4 regions of the Neobacillus sp. FW104-15D2 genome follow, and region 3 is predicted to be linked to each of the others. Evidence: predicted binding sites of a transcription regulator. Region 3 holds the regulator's gene; each other region holds the start of a gene.
The links. The regulator LexA, encoded in region 3, represses DNA repair genes until DNA is damaged. The targets are predictions, from matches to a motif close to CGAACATATGTTCG.
Positions count from the first base shown of each region.

Region 1: the regulator LexA is predicted to act here: its motif matches at 2,556-2,569, upstream of AC3WR0_RS18720 (YolD-like family protein).
Region 2: the regulator LexA is predicted to act here: its motif matches at 1,961-1,974, upstream of AC3WR0_RS08830 (YolD-like family protein).
Region 4: the regulator LexA is predicted to act here: its motif matches at 1,853-1,866, upstream of parE (DNA topoisomerase IV subunit B).

Region 1 is NZ_JBYTCJ010000026.1:29,479-33,505, reverse strand. Features, by position in the region: gene AC3WR0_RS18735 (PTS sugar transporter subunit IIC) at 50-1,348, shown strand; gene AC3WR0_RS18730 (PTS sugar transporter subunit IIA) at 1,379-1,705, shown strand; gene AC3WR0_RS18725 (hypothetical protein) at 2,010-2,417, shown strand; gene AC3WR0_RS18720 (YolD-like family protein) at 2,603-2,941, shown strand; gene AC3WR0_RS18715 (nitrate/nitrite transporter) at 3,091-4,027, shown strand, end outside.
Region 2 is NZ_JBYTCJ010000008.1:133,055-137,081, forward strand. Features, by position in the region: gene AC3WR0_RS08815 (DUF3231 family protein) at 1-198, opposite strand, end outside; gene AC3WR0_RS08820 (CBO0543 family protein) at 290-814, opposite strand; gene AC3WR0_RS08825 (FbpB family small basic protein) at 1,039-1,167, shown strand; gene AC3WR0_RS08830 (YolD-like family protein) at 1,649-1,831, opposite strand; gene AC3WR0_RS08835 (thioredoxin family protein) at 2,230-2,874, opposite strand; gene AC3WR0_RS08840 (peroxiredoxin family protein) at 2,890-3,003, opposite strand; gene AC3WR0_RS08845 (GNAT family N-acetyltransferase) at 3,330-3,872, shown strand; gene AC3WR0_RS08850 (M1 family metallopeptidase) at 3,906-4,027, opposite strand, start outside.
Region 3 is NZ_JBYTCJ010000001.1:329,190-333,216, forward strand. Features, by position in the region: gene AC3WR0_RS01615 (hypothetical protein) at 1-278, shown strand, start outside; gene AC3WR0_RS01620 (hypothetical protein) at 441-626, opposite strand; gene AC3WR0_RS01625 (DUF4257 domain-containing protein) at 738-1,025, opposite strand; gene lexA (transcriptional repressor LexA) at 1,284-1,907, opposite strand; gene yneA (cell division suppressor protein YneA) at 2,066-2,389, shown strand; gene AC3WR0_RS01640 (YneB family resolvase-like protein) at 2,420-3,073, shown strand; gene AC3WR0_RS01645 (DUF896 domain-containing protein) at 3,202-3,435, shown strand; gene tkt (transketolase) at 3,679-4,027, shown strand, end outside.
Region 4 is NZ_JBYTCJ010000005.1:157,881-161,907, reverse strand. Features, by position in the region: gene AC3WR0_RS06520 (PAS domain-containing sensor histidine kinase) at 1-635, shown strand, start outside; gene AC3WR0_RS06515 (CoA-binding protein) at 1,119-1,532, shown strand; gene parE (DNA topoisomerase IV subunit B) at 1,998-3,983, shown strand; gene parC (DNA topoisomerase IV subunit A) at 3,980-4,027, shown strand, end outside.

The DNA.
Region 1 (4,027 bases), on a different contig from region 3:
AGGTTTGGATTCGTCCAAACCTTACCCCAAAAAAAGTGAGGTTTAGCATATGCAAAAATTCATTGAACTTTTAGAAGACAAAATGGCTCCGATTGCATTTAAGCTTGATAGCAATAGATATATAACAGCTATCAAAGATGGTTTCTTTGGAGTAATGTCACTGCTTATTATTGGATCTGTATTCCTATTATTAGCCAATCTTCCAATAAACGGCTACCCAGAATTTATGGCATCAATCCTCGGCAAAAACTGGGCAACTTATTTTACCGCCCCTTTTGATGTAACTATGAGTATTATGACCCTGTATGTGGTTATTGCGATGGCAAGAAGCCTTGGTAAAACCTATAAATTAGATACAATTGCATGTATCACTTCTGCAGTTGTTGCCTTCTTGTTATTAACACCAACAATGGAATTTAAAGAAGGCGGCTTTGGAATTCCGGTATCAAACCTGGGTGCAAGTGGTTTATTCTTAGGTATGATCGTTGCGATACTAAGTGTGGAAATCGTTCGCTTTGTTGATAAAAAGGGCTGGAAAATCACAATGCCAGAATCAGTTCCAGCTAATGTGGCAAGATCGTTCTCAGCTTTAATTCCTGGATTAATTGTTATTATCGTTTTTGATCTGCTTCGTATTGCATTCTCATTTACACATTTTGATACAGTACAGGCATTCATTTTCCATTACCTGCAGGTACCTTTAACAAGCTTGGGAAGTACACTTCCAGCAACTCTGATTGTCACAGTTTTCGAAGCAGTACTATGGAGCTTTGGTATTCACGGATCCAACGTAGTTGGCGGAATTATGCAGCCAATCTGGTTAGCATTAACAGCCGATAACGCAGCTGCATTTGCAGCAGGAAAAGCATTGCCACATATCGTAAACTATCAATTCTATTCAAACTTCATGAAAATCGGTGGTTTCGGAAGTACTTTTGGTTTGGCACTTCTGCTTCTATTTACCGCAAAATCAAGTCAGTACAAGGCATTAGGAAAGCTGGCCATCGCGCCTGGATTCTTTGGAATTAACGAACCTATCATTTTTGGTCTTCCAATCGTACTGAATCCTATAATGATGATTCCATTTATTATTGTCCCACTAGTAATGGCAGTAATCGCATATTTTGCAATGTCAACAGGAATGGTTCCATATACCAATGGTACAAATATTCCATGGACTACACCTCCAGTAATTGCGGGCTTCTTAGTAAGCGGTTGGAGAGGCGCAGTGCTAAACATTGTACAAATTGCCATTTCGGCAGCTATTTACTATCCATTCTTTAAGTCAGTCGATCGTTTGGCATATAAAAAAGAACAAGATGAATTATCTACTCAAAAGTCTGCTTAAGAGTAAATACAGAAAAAAGGTGTGTTTAAAATGATAGAAGAAATAACAGACATTAATATGATAGCATTTTCTATGATTAGTAATGTTGGAACTGCAAAAAGCCTAGTAATGGAAGCACTGTATGCAGCAAAAGACGGAGATTATGCATTAGCAGAAGAAAAAATAAAAGAGTCCAGACAGTTTTTTGTACAGGGCCACAAAATCCATGCATCATTAATTCAGAAAGAAGCAAGTGGTGAAAAAGTAGAATTTTCGATGATCTTCATGCATGCAGAGGATCAGCTGCTAAGTGCTGAGACCATGTCTGAATTAGTAAAAGAAATGATTGAAATGTATAAAAGAATCGATAACAAATGAATAAATAAAAAGGATTATTGCGAGCTTTGGTTCGTAATAATCCTTTTTACTGTCTTGAAAACGTTTTTCCCCATCTATGAAGATGTTGGCCACAAAAAGATTTCTTTTTATTTTCACCACAACTTTTCAAATTCTAATTTTGCTTATAATTGATAATGACAAAAAGCCCTTATAGCAATTAATACATTTTTTGGAAAATAGACAAACTACTCAAACTCTTTTATAAGAAGTGCGTACCATGAAGTAAGAAAGGAATGGAATTCATTGTTCATACCTTTCTAAAATTCTTTAGGGAGGTTACTTTATGCTACAAACTATTGCACCTCAAGAAATCCAAGGAGCAGTGGATGAGTTGTTGATTGCTGGGGAAGGGGAATTTATGTTTGCAGACCCATTTTCAATGGGACCTTTAAGCAGACGTTCATCCAGAAGACGTTCATCCAGAAGGCGTACATCCAGACGTCGTACTTCCAGCAGACGCTCCAGCAGACGCTCCAGCAGGCGTACATCTAGAAGGCGTACTTCCAGACGTCGTTCATCCAGACGTCGTACTTCCAGACGTCGTACTTCCAGACGTCGTACTTCCAGACGTCGTTCATCCAGACGCCGTACTTCCAGAAGACGTACTTCCAGACGTCGTACTTCCAGACGTCGCTCATCCAGACGCCGTACTTCCAGAAGACGTACTTCCAGACGTCGTACTTCTAGATAAACAATTCTAAGAGCATCCAGCTGCTAAAAGTGACAGGCACCTTATATAGGTGCCTCACTTTTAGGCCACAAAAAGTAACAAAATTTATAAAAACCAAACCATCTTTTTTAGTCAGCTGGTTTTTTTTTGCATCTTTTACGAACTAATGTTCTATAATAGAGTTGAGGACAGAACGGAGGATTACGATGGGGATAAGAGACCGCGGAAAGATGAAATGGCAGCCTGCTTCTTTTCTGCCTGACCAATTGAGGATGTTAAGGGATGCCAGGCTTGAGGATTCAAAGGTGGAAAAGCCCCTTTTAGATGAGTATCAATTGGAGGAAATCGAACAGAAGCTTCTTTTGGCAATGGAGTTTGCCAGCAAGGTGACCATTAAGGTTTGGGAGGATGGTTTCTTTTATGAATATAAAGGACTTTTACACAGGCTTGATGAAAGGAATAAGGTTATTTATTTGGAGACGAATGAAGATTTTATGGTGAAAATAAGGTTTTTTGATATTACAGAAATTCTTGTAAATACATAAATTATTTAAATGTGAGGTTTGTTACAGTTTTAATATCAGTCGGTATTATATCCTAGTAAAAAATAGAAACAGAGCAGATGGAAATTTTTCCACCGGGAAAAGTAACCGAAAATACTGCTTTTTTATCTAAATGGAAAGGAGAAATGCAAATGCGTTTGCAGAAATGGCAACTGCCTCTTCAAACCCTAAGCTTGGTTGTCGGTTTTATGGTTTGGGTTCTTATTTCTTCATTAATGTCAAGAATTAAACAGGATATTGATCTTAACGCAAACCAGGTGGCTTTGGTTACCGCTGTCCCGGTCATTCTTGGTTCCATCTTAAGAATTTTCCTAGGATACTGGACGAACCGATTTGGTGCACGAATTATTTTTTTCATAAGCTTTATCATTTTGATTTTTCCTGTATTTTATCTTAGTACTGCTGATTCCTTTATGGATTTAATTATTGGTGGTTTATTCCTTGGGATGGGGGGAGCCGTTTTCTCCATAGGTGTCACATCGATTCCTAAATATTATCCAAAAGAACGGCATGGTTTTGTAAATGGAATCTATGGTTCTGGTAATATCGGAACGGCCATAACATCCTTTTCTGCACCAGTAATTGCTAATAATATTGGCTGGGAAAATACTATACGATTGTTTTTGATTCCGGTTATTTTGTTTGCTTTATTAAACTTCCTGTTCGGTGACCGAATGGAACCAAAAGTCAATAAACCATTATTGGGGCAGATCAAAAGTGTCTATAAGAATGAAAAGCTTTGGTTTTTAAGCTTATTTTATTTTATTACCTTTGGATCTTTTGTTGCCTTTACCGTTTATCTACCTAACTTTTTAGTATCTAATTTTAATTTAACTCCAGTAGATGCGGGATTAAGAACAGCCGGTTTCATTACTCTGGCGACCCTTTTACGGCCAATCGGAGGCTGGCTCGCAGATAAGTTTAATCCGTTTGTGATTTTACTATTCGTTTTTGGAGGACTAACATTTTCAGGTGTTCTGCTTTCTTTTTCACCTACTATAAATCTCTATACAGTTGGGTGTTTAACCATTGCATTATGCGCGGGGGTTGGCAATGGAACCATTTTTA
Region 2 (4,027 bases), on a different contig from region 3:
AAAGGCATCCTTTAAAGCGTTTTTTAAATCAGTATCGGTGGTGGTATTGATTCCAACCTGATAAAGTACATGTGCTTCATTAAATGCCGTATAAGCTGTCCATAAATCCATCACCTCACCCACATGTAATGGGGGTTTAGGTTCTTCATCGACAAAGTTTTTAAAAATCGCAGTAATGGCTTCGAAGGCACTTGTCATATTTACCCTCCTAAAATAATCAATTATTTATAGTCATTTCCCAATATGGACTTTTAATTCGCAAGATAATTTTTAGGAAGTATATCCTGATTTAAAGCTCATTAAATTTTTTCCTTTTTGCCAATTTGAAAGCAAAGTAATAAATAACGATGTAAAAAGGGACAGAATAGAAATTTTGCCAATGAACTGGATAATAGAATCCCAGCCATTTAAAAATAGGCTCCCCCACAAAAGCAGTTAACAAGCTAAATATAAATCCAATAATCCAGGGATTACGGTTATGAAAAAACTGAATTAAAAACATTATTGTTACTGGTAATAAAGTAAAGTCATACGGGAGATAAGACGGAATGGCCGGAGTAACGGGTTTAAGATAATTCCAGGCGGATACTTGTACACCAATATTATCAAGGGTTAATGAAATGAGCGCGACAAATAATCCTGCATATAATAGCCTGTCCGTACTATCTTTTTTTCTGAATAAAAACCAAAGCAGCCACGGAAGAACTGATATTAGAATGCCGAGCCACCATTCCCAGGTAAATAAAACCTCTTGTTTCCAAGCCTCTGTGCGGTGGTGAAAAGCATGCTGAAAATTCCAAAAAGATTTTTTCATTCCAGGAGTATGATTTATTTTTAATTCCCCCCATTATTAATTCTTTTTATTTTGTTATTATCAGTAAGGGTTTAAACAATAAAGGAAAGAATTTAATTTAAACGAATTAAATAAAATTTTATATTGAAAGGGAATTTATTTTCTAAATGTTCAAATAATTGTAACCATTTAATAAGCTTTACACTAAATTACTTTTATATAATTGAAACGAGGAGGGGATCGATATGAGAAAACGTAATTTAACTTTTAAAGAATTAATAAATGCTAATAAAATTCATTTAGAAAATGATAAAAAGGCGTTAGAAAAGATTGAACGAAAAATTGAAGAAAATATAGCCAAAAAGGCATTATAATAAATTCCTCAATCAGTTCAAAATGTAGCAGCATCCATTCAAGGGGTTTCAAATGGCTGAACCCTAACAAGGTATCCTATCAATTGAGGAAACTTTACATATTTCAAGGGCGAATGACTATCTTAATAGCAACAGAAAAACAGGAAATGGCGGTAGAAGAATCATCTTCTCTCTTCAGTTCCTGGTAAAAAGCCAAATTTATAATTTAGAAATAATTTTTAAAGAAATGTTCTTAATTTGTTCATTGTATTTTTAAAAGAAAAACATAAAATAAATACTGTTGTTCAAACTTCCTTATCGCGGGCAGCTGGTATAGGGTATACCATTCCTGGCTGTTGTGCATTGAAGTTTGAACAGCGCTAACCTATATAAAAATTTAACCCTCCCTATTCATTGGGAGGGTTTATTGGTTCAATTTTAAGCTGCTTTTGCTGGAAGGAAATAGAGGATGTATGTGTGGGAATAGTATAAGGGGTAATTCTTAATATATATCTCTAATTCCGGATAGCGGGATTGAAAACACCCTATGATTCTCATCTTTTAGCGAAAGAATCTGGTCAATGGAATTAAGCTGGTGTACGCGGCCTTTAAATGTTTGAAAGATACCATCTGAGTAGCAATCAATAGTTATATACCTGTCTTTAGTTAGCTTTCTTAAGTACATACAAATCCCCCTAAGATACTTATTCAACAATGTCATTATAAAGGAAGTTTTTTAAGTCAAAGTGAAGAGAATGTAAAAGTTTTATAAATAGTTCTTTAATGAACAGATGTTCCACGTTTCACCCATCTTCAAACATCTGTTCATGATTTTATTTTAGAGACTTATTACTTCATAAAGGTTGGATATGTAAACCAAAGAGAAGATAAATCGCACCTGTAGTCATATCAGCTTTCTAATATAAAAAATTTGAGATTTATAAAGGAACCAATAGATATTCCTCCAGGACGTTATGCGATTTATAAAGATCATTCCGGTAATCGATTTGAGCAAAGAATAATTAAAAAACTATTCCACATTTTGGGGAATAGTTTTTTAGCTCATCTGAATTAATATTTGCTTTATTTGACCTCAGTATTTGTTCCGGGAATAAGGCAGCCTTCCGGACCACAAATTAACCCATCCTTTAAAAGGGATTCTTGTTCTTTTTCTTTTTTAATTTGTTCCTGCTGCCACTCTATATCAATTGCAGGGGAGAATTTTTCCGGGTGACGGATATACCATCGCTGCTTTCGAATTAGAAAATTATCGGTATCTAGGAGAAGAGCCTCATCTAATTCTTTTAATGCTTCTTCCTTCTTTCCATTATTGACATATTCCATTCCCAGCTTAAATTTGGTTTCTGCTAGTTGTTTTTCTATGTCAATAACGAGATTAGCAGGACTATAATACTCATCGTCCAAAACGACCGTCTCTTCGGTCCCGTTTATTAATTTCTCCACAGCTGTAAGATGTTCGGGGTTAGTAACATGGAACCCTTGTTTAATTAACCGTATAACCCCATCTTTGTCGATGAAGATTCCATTTGGTACAATTTTAAATCCAAAATAATTGGCTAGAGAATTATCCTTATCAATAACAGTAGTAAATGATGTATCCGCTGCATAAGGTTTTACAACTTCAGCGCCTTGCAAATCAGAGGAAACGGACAAAATCTCGAAATCTTGGTCCTGATATTTTTCATAAAAATCCTGCCAGCCTGGCAGTTGAGCACGACAGCGTCACCAGGAAGCCCACATAAAAATTAAGGTGTTTTTGCCTTCAAAGTCACTAATAGATACAATATCTCCATTTAAGTTGGTAAAAGAAAAATCTTTCATCTTAGTTAATAGCATATAATCCCTCCTAGTAATAGTCTAAAGGCAGAGTTTAGAATTTTCAAATATCTAATACTTTAAATAAGGAAGGGTTCTTATCTTTCAATAGAGAAATACGGATGGTAAAGATAAAAAATCAGGATGGAGGCTTGGGGATATCTCTAACTATTTTTTCATTTTCATTATAGGCTGTTTAACACTCCTCCAAGTTTATTTAGAGGACAAAACGAAATGGAGGAGTCATCTTCTAAAGTTCATTTATTTTGTTGTGGGTTTATCAATTTTATATTATCTCTTAGATACGTTGGTAAATAGGATATTTAAGTTTTAAAGGGGGAAGTGGAGTGTTAAATATAGAGATCAGAAGACCAAGTATGGCAGATTTTAAAAAATTAAATAAATTTTTTAGAATAGTGATAACCGATACATTTATTAAAGAAGGAATAGGAGATAATCTGGAAGATTTAGCGGGAGAGATTGAGACGAAGAAAGCTTACTTGGAAAGTGATTTTAATAGTAAAGGGGATAACCGGTATTTTTTGATTGCTTTAGAAGGGGATATTATCATTGGTTCCATTGAATATGGACCAGCAAGTAATTTAATTAAGAATTGTACTCATAATGAATTAAGGGGTTTCCCAGAGATCGGAACGGTTTTTGTTCATCCAGACTATCAAAGGAACGGGTTAAGTAATTTATTATTGAGGGAAATTTTCCTTGCTTTAAAGAAAAAGGGAATCGAGGAGTTTTGTTTAGATAGCGGATACCGTAAAGCCCAAAAAATTTGGAAAAAGAAATTCGGGGAACCTGATTATTTGTTAAAAGATTATTGGGGCGAAGGGTATGACCATATGATATGGAAAGTAAAGGTCAACGATGTTATTTAAAGCCCCAGTAAAAATACTGGGGCCAATACATGATTATTCCTGGTCACTTACAAAAACCCGATGGCTTTCAAAGAACGCACTTAGGTCTTTGCCGGAAGTTTCTTGCATGACTCTCATGAAATCAGCTGTTGTGGAAACGCCAAACTTCATTTCCT
Region 3 (4,027 bases):
CCGCCGAAGCAGCAGCTCAAGCACTGGCAGCAAAAACTAAAACTTTCGGTGCTGGTAAATATGTCGTTGGCCGTGATATTGATGCGGGACTTTACGATTGTAAAGCTGTAAGCGGTCAAGGTAACTTCATTGTTGATGATGGAGGCAAAGTAAATGAAATGTTTGGTGTAGGCGATAGCAAATGGTATAATCCTGAGTTTAACAATTTGGAATTGGAAGATGGAGATACCATTGATATCAATAATGACCTGCATATTAAGTTTATTCCTAAAGAATAGTTGATAAAATTCGATTAGATAGCTGTTATCTGATGATAAAAAAATTAACATGATTTAATCGAACCAGGGGTTATCCTATGTTCGATTACTTCGTATAACCAAACAGAAAAGGATGTCCTTGATGCGGGCATCCTTTTCAATTTTTCTTTTAAACTATTTCAATTAATAAGGATGGTGATAACCGCCGCCATAATGGAACGGGCCATGGTGGTATCCTACAGGATAGTGATGTGGGTATGGGTAATAAGGTTGATGATGATGATGGTATCCATATCCGTGACCATATGGGGGATAACCGTGATGCCAGCTTCCATGTGGCTGATATCCGGGAAACATATACGGGGGCATTTCCTCACCTCTTTTATTTATGGGTTAGTTATACCTTATGAATAAAAGGTGAGCCGTGAGTTTGACCAATGCTAAATTGGGCGGTTAAGGGAAGTTATTGCGGTTTTCTCTCTATTTTCCGTGATGATTTGAGCCTAAAACATCAAATCTTCTAATGACAGCATCACCTCCATAACCCGCCAGGATTGAGAGGAAGGCCACCTGTACGGGTGAGGTTGGCTCCGCGTAGAGTATAACGAGGACTGAAGCGAGGGAACCCAAGGACATTTCCAGTAGAAAACCAGGGTACAAAAATTTCTTGGTGCGATAAGGCACTACAAGCTTTCCGTTCTTTCTCATATGACTGCAGATACCGACCATGCCACCTAATATGATGGAGAAAGCAATGTTGAAAAACATGAACTCCTCACACTCCCTTAAGCCTAAATATTTTTGTGACCTAAGGCTATTCGTGTTGTGTGTTCATTATATCGAAAAAGAAAACCCTATACATGAGTTAAAATACTGAATTTTCCAAAAAATTAAATAGTTCTAAATAACTGTATAAAAATACCAATCAGTTAAATTAGAATAATTTTAAACAAAAAAGGCGGGCATTTTGCACTGCCTCGCCTTAAATCGTTTAAAATCACGGTTTTTACTATAAAGTCTATCTTCCTAGTGAATATCTCTATAAACTCCAATAACCTTACCCAAAATTGAGGCATTTCTTACAATAATCGGATCCATAGATGAGTTTTCAGGCTGTAATCGGATATAGTCCTTTTCTTTGAAAAATCTCTTACAGGTTGCTTCATCTTCTTCGGTCATAGCGATTACGATATCACCGTTGTTAGCAGTGCTTTGCTGTTTAACAATAACGTAGTCGCCATCGAGAATACCGGCCTCTATCATACTATTACCCATAATCTCAAGCATGAAGACATGCTCATTCGCTGGAGCGATCCGCTCAGGAAGGGGAAAGTATTCTTCAATATTTTCAATAGCAGTGATCGGCTGACCAGCTGTTACCTTACCGACAACTGGGACATTAATTACGCTTGCCCTGGGTATATGCATACTTTCTTCAAGTTCCAATATTTCAATAGCTCTTGGTTTAGTAGGATCCCTGCGAATAAGCCCTTTGCTTTCCAGGCGGGCCAGGTGGCCGTGGACTGTAGAACTGGAAGCTAGTCCAACTGCTTCGCCTATTTCACGAACGGATGGCGGATAGCCCTTTTTCCTAACTTCCCCTTTGATAAAGTCAAGGATATCCTGCTGCCGCTTTGATAATTTTGCCATTTAGATTGCACCTCGTCTGGTTTATGTTGATTTTATTATAACATGTTCCCATTTTTGATACAAACATAAGTTCGAATATTTTTGTTGACGTGAAACAAACGTTCGGTTTATAATCAAATCAACAAATGCGAACATATATTCTAATAGAGGTGCTTGAGATGAAGAAAATGTGGAAAAAGTATTCCTATGCTATTATTCTTGTAGGTTTAAGCTGTCTATCTGCTTTGGTTCTATCATTTACATTGGATTCTCCAGACGAGAACAATTACATAAAAGTCACTGTTTCTCAAGGTGATTCAATCTGGAAGATTGCTGATCAATATAAAGAAGAAAACAATATGTCAAAGGATCGCTTTGTAAGCTGGATAAAGCTTCATAATGAAGTAAATGGGGACAAGCTGATTCCTGGCCAGGAGCTTGTTATTCCGGTAAAAGAAGAAATCTTATCTACTGGTGAGCTTGCCAGTGCAGCAGGGGAATAATCAATATAAAGAAAGCGGGCTGATTGCTTCATGAATGCCATTATATATTGCAGAGTCAGCACGGATAAGGAAACACAGGAAACCTCCTTAATCAGGCAGGAGGAAGAATTAACCCAACTGGCCAGCCAAAACCAATTTCAAATTGCAGAAATTATAAGGGAGCAGGCCAGCGGATATGACCTGGAGAGGGAAGGTATTCTTCAGCTGCTGGATGAAATAAGGAAACCCGATATTCATGCAGTATTAATACAGGATGAAACCAGGCTGGGGAGAGGTAATGCAAAAATTGCCCTCCTTCATTGCATTTTAAAAGAAGGCATCAAACTCTATAGCATCTATCATAACGGAGAGCTGCAATTATCCGAATCTGATTCGATGGTGTTAAAAATTGTTGGAATGGTGGAAGAATACCAGCGGAAGCTCCATAATATAAAAATCAAACGAGGAATGAAACGGGCAGTGAAAAATGGCTTCAAACCTCAGAGGAATTTAAAGAACCAAGGTGAGGGAGCCGGCAGGGATAAGATTGAAGTGCCCATAGACGAAATAGTGCGTTTGAAAAGAAATGGACTTACTTTTGCCGAGATTGCCGCCACGCTTAGGGGTTTTGGATACCAGGTTTCCAAAGCTACCGTACATAGAAGATATCAGCAGCATATGGAGGACCTAGATGCTGAGGACTGATATAAAACGTAAAGACCCCTTTGGCTTGCCAATGGGTCTTTTTTTTAGTAAAATCAGTTGTCATATTTAGAAAAATAATTTGATCTTGTTGATCTAATAATAGAAACCTCAAGAAAGAAGGGACAAGCATGCTTTCAAAAGAGAAAATGAAAAGAATAAATGAGTTAGCGAAAAAAGCGAAGGAAAGTTCACTTTCTGAAGCAGAGGCTAAGGAACAGTCCGCCCTTAGAAAAGAATATCTTCAGACCTTTCGCTCCTCCATGCTGGATACTTTAACGAATACAAAGATTATCGACCCGGAAGGCAATGATGTAACACCTGATAAACTCAAGCAGCGTAAAAGGAATCAAAAACTTCATTAATGAAGAGGAGTGCAGAAATGTACTCCTTTTTTATTTTCATAATCTTGTTCTGTTTGTGTCATGATAAAGAGGGAATATGCATTATTGACTAGAAATTTACAGATTTTAACTTCAAATTCAAGCAGGACAGCCTTGGTTTAAAGTGACTGCGCTTACAACATTCACTTTTGTTGTATTAATCGCTTTAGACCTATAATATAAGGATGTAACCAATATCCAAGGGTTAAAGAAAGGATGTAATTTATGTTTGAAACTATTGATGAGTTATCAGTAACGTCTATTCGAACACTTTCAATTGACGCTATCGAAAAAGCAAACTCAGGACACCCAGGCTTGCCAATGGGAGCTGCTCCTATGGCATACACACTGTGGACTCGTTTTATGAACCACAATCCAAATAATCCACAATGGTTTAATCGTGACCGCTTTGTTTTATCAGCAGGACATGGTTCCATGCTTTTATACAGCTTGCTCCATTTATCAGGTTATAACCTGCCAATGGAAGACATTAAACAATTCCGCCAATGGGGAAGCAAAACTCCAGGGCACCCAGAATACCATCACACTGAAGGTGTAGAAGCTACCACTGGTC
Region 4 (4,027 bases), on a different contig from region 3:
TTCTTATTCAGGATGTTAGAGAGGCAAGAGAATTTGGTGAAATTGATGACCATTATATTGACCAATTCACACGGGAAAGTATGATCCAAATCAAACATATGTCTCAAACTATAAATGATTTCCGAAGGTTTTACCGGCCAAATAAAGAAAAAATGAGATTTTCACTTGCAGAGTCGATTGAAGATGCTTTATCTATTTTCTCATCCAGCTTAAAAAGCCATTATATTCATGTGGAATTTGAATACCGCGGCAGTCAGATGGCCTATGGGTACCCAAATGAATTCAGCCAGGTGGTCCTAAATATACTTACGAATGCTCGTGATGCTTTTGTCCATAAAGGGATCTCTGACCGGTGTATCAAAATAAGGATAATTGAAAATGCTGATACTCTTGAAGCTGTATTTGCAGACAATGCTGGCGGTATAGCCGAAAATCATTTAAATAAAATTTTTGATCCTTATTTCACAACTAGACCTCACGGAACTGGGCTTGGCCTTTATATGGCCAGAATGATTCTCGAGAATATGGATGGAACTGCAACCGTCGTGGCGTATGATAATGGAGCGAATTTTTCTCTTGTTGTACCCAGAGTTTCAACATTTTTAAAACCAAAGCCGGAGCCGTTGCTTTTATAGCAAACATTTTTTAGGAAGCTGTTTAAATGGCTTCCTTTTTATTTTTGCCTTTGTTGAAAAAATATTGTTGTTAGTAAGGAGCGTAATCTCTTTATTAAAAAAAATGGCTATACACTGAATTAACTATGGATATCTGTTGTTTTTTTTACTTGTGCCTATTTTTGTGTAGGTGTAAGTCCCTTTGCCTATTGACTCTGTTTCATGGCTCGCATTTCCGCCGGTGCTGAATACCTCGTTCCCCTTTAAACTAAGGAAAGAATCCAGGGATTTACATCGTACAAAATTATGCGTAAGTATACTTTCTGATTTTCGAGGAGTCCGGCACCTTCTACCATAAGCTTTAACACAGCCAAATAAATAATAGCATAAGTAATGAGAACCTACTCAAAAAATTACTTTAAACTTAGTTTATGATTTTTTTCTTGAAAACAGGTAGAATAAATATAATGCTTTAATCTACAAGCTTTATAAGGAGGAACTGGTATGTCGATGGAAATCCCTTCAAGGGCTGAATTAGGAGAAATTCTAAACAAAGCAAAGCGGATTGCTGTAGTAGGACTTAGTGACAATCCGGCTAAAACATCCTATATGGTTTCAGAGGTTATGCAAAAAGCCGGTTATGAGATTATACCTGTAAATCCTACTATTAAAGAGGCACTCGGCGTCAAAGCTGTACCGACTTTAAAAGACATTGAAGGCCATGTTGATATCGTAAATGTCTTCCGCCGTTCCGAACAATTAATGGAGGTTGCCATGGAATTCGCTCAAGTAGACGCAGATGTTTACTGGGCACAGCTGGGACTTGCTAACGAAGAAGCTTACAATTTTTTAAAGGAAAAAGGATATACGGTTGTAATGGATCGTTGTATTAAAGTAGAGTATGCTCTGACTAGATAAATAAGTTGAGTGGCATGAGATTTTCCTTCTCATGCTTTTTTATTTGGCAAAAATGAATTTTATTTAGAAAATCTGCAAATATTGCAAAGAACAAAGGATATTCTGCCTCATGTTTTGTTGTTTTCTAAAGCTTTTAATTGTATGGATTAAAAACCGATTAAGAAGTTCATCATACCTGCTTGATTATTTAAAAAACGCCCTTATCAAGCCATTTATCGATATTACAAAATTAAGTTGTTTTACAAGAACCCTTTGCCAAATCGAAATAAATCGATACAATAGAGCATAGAGCTTGTCGAACTTATGGTACAATAGAATCGCGAACATAAGTTCTTAACCGTAAATTTCCTTGCCAACATAAAGGAAAACGGTTTTAATTGAACGAATACATTTACGGAAATTTTATTTGAAAATCGTTTTTTAGAATGTTAGCTTTTTCTGGAAGAAGTGAAAGGGGTATTTTTAGTGGCAAGAACACAGCAAGCATTTGATTACAATGATGATGCCATTCAGGTATTGGAAGGTCTGGAAGCGGTCCGCAAACGCCCAGGCATGTATATTGGAAGCACCGATTCCCGAGGCCTCCATCACCTGGTGTATGAAATTGTTGATAACTCTGTCGATGAAGCACTGGCTGGTTTTGGCAATCAAATCATCGTCAGAATACATAAAGATAACTCAATCAGCGTTATTGATAAAGGACGAGGAATGCCGACCGGAATGCATAAACTCGGCAAACCAACACCTGAGGTTATTCTGACAATTCTTCACGCAGGCGGAAAGTTTGGCCAGGGCGGATATAAAACGAGCGGAGGCTTGCATGGTGTAGGTGCATCCGTTGTAAACGCACTTTCAGAGTGGCTGGTAGTTACAATTAAAAGAGACGGATTTGTCTACGAGCAGCGATTTGAAAATGGCGGAAAGCCCGTAACAACTCTTGAGAAGACCGGGAAAACCAATCAGACGGGAACGACCATCCATTTCAAGCCGGATCCAACCATATTTTCAACGACTACGTATAATTATGAAACACTATGTGAGAGGTTAAGAGAATCTGCTTTTCTTCTTAAAGGTTTTAAAATAGAAATCATGGATGACCGAAACGATTTTCATGAAGTATTCCATTATGAAAACGGGATTGAAGCATTTGTAGAGTACTTAAACGAGGAAAAAGATGTACTTCACCCTGTTGTAAGCTTTGAAGGAACTCAAAATGGAATCGAAGTAGAGTTTGCATTTCAATTTAACGATGGATACTCGGAAAATATTCTTTCCTTTGTTAACAATGTACGGACCAAGGATGGCGGTACACATGAAGCTGGCTCGAAAACAGCTATGACAAGGGCTTTTAATGATTATGCAAGAAAGGTATCCCTTCTTAAGGAAAAGGATAAAAACCTAGATGGTGCCGATATCCGTGAGGGTCTTTCAGCCATTATCAGTGTTAGAATTCCCGAGGAGCTATTGCAGTTTGAAGGACAGACAAAAGGAAAATTGGGTACAAGCGAAGCAAGGTCTGCTGTTGATTCAGTAGTTTCAGAGCACCTGGCTTATTTCTTTGAAGAAAATCCAGATATCAGTTCCCTTCTAATCCGTAAGTCAATTAAGGCCTATCAGGCTAGAGAAGCAGCACGGAAAGCCCGTGAGGATGCGCGAAGCGGCAAAAAACGCAAAAAGTCTGAAGCCGTTTTATCGGGCAAACTTACTCCTGCCCAATCCCGAAACCCTCAAAAAAATGAACTTTACCTGGTAGAGGGTGACTCTGCTGGCGGTTCTGCCAAACAGGGACGGGACAGACGTTTCCAGGCAGTTCTTCCCCTGCGTGGTAAGGTTATTAACACAGAGAAAGCAAAGCTTGCTGACATCTTTAAAAACGAGGAAATCAATACCATTATCCATGCTATTGGAGCAGGTGTCGGTACAGATTTCAACCTGGAAGATGTGAACTACGAAAAAGTTATCATCATGACTGATGCTGATACAGACGGAGCACATATCCAAGTTTTGCTTCTGACTTTCTTTTATCGCTATATGAAACCACTTTTGGAAGCAGGAAAAATCTTTATTGCCCTGCCACCGCTTTATAAAGTAAGTAGAGGTACGGGTAAAAAAGAAGTCATTGAATACGCCTGGAATGATGATGAGCTTCAAGGTGCAATGAAGAAGGTCGGAAAAGGTTATATGATCCAGCGTTATAAGGGACTTGGCGAGATGAATGCCGACCAATTATGGGAAACCACTATGGATCCTGAAACCCGGACTTTAATCCGCGTTAAAATTGATGATGCTGCAAGGGCTGAAAGACGTGTGACAACCCTTATGGGTGATAAAGTAGAGCCTCGCCGAAAGTGGATTGAAGCCAATGTAGCTTTTGGCCTGGACGATGACGACGATATTGATACTATTTTAGAGAATGAAAACATTATGGTCGCAGAGGAGGAAACTGAATGAGCACACCAGAAAAATTCCGCGACTTGCCTCTTGAAGATGTACTT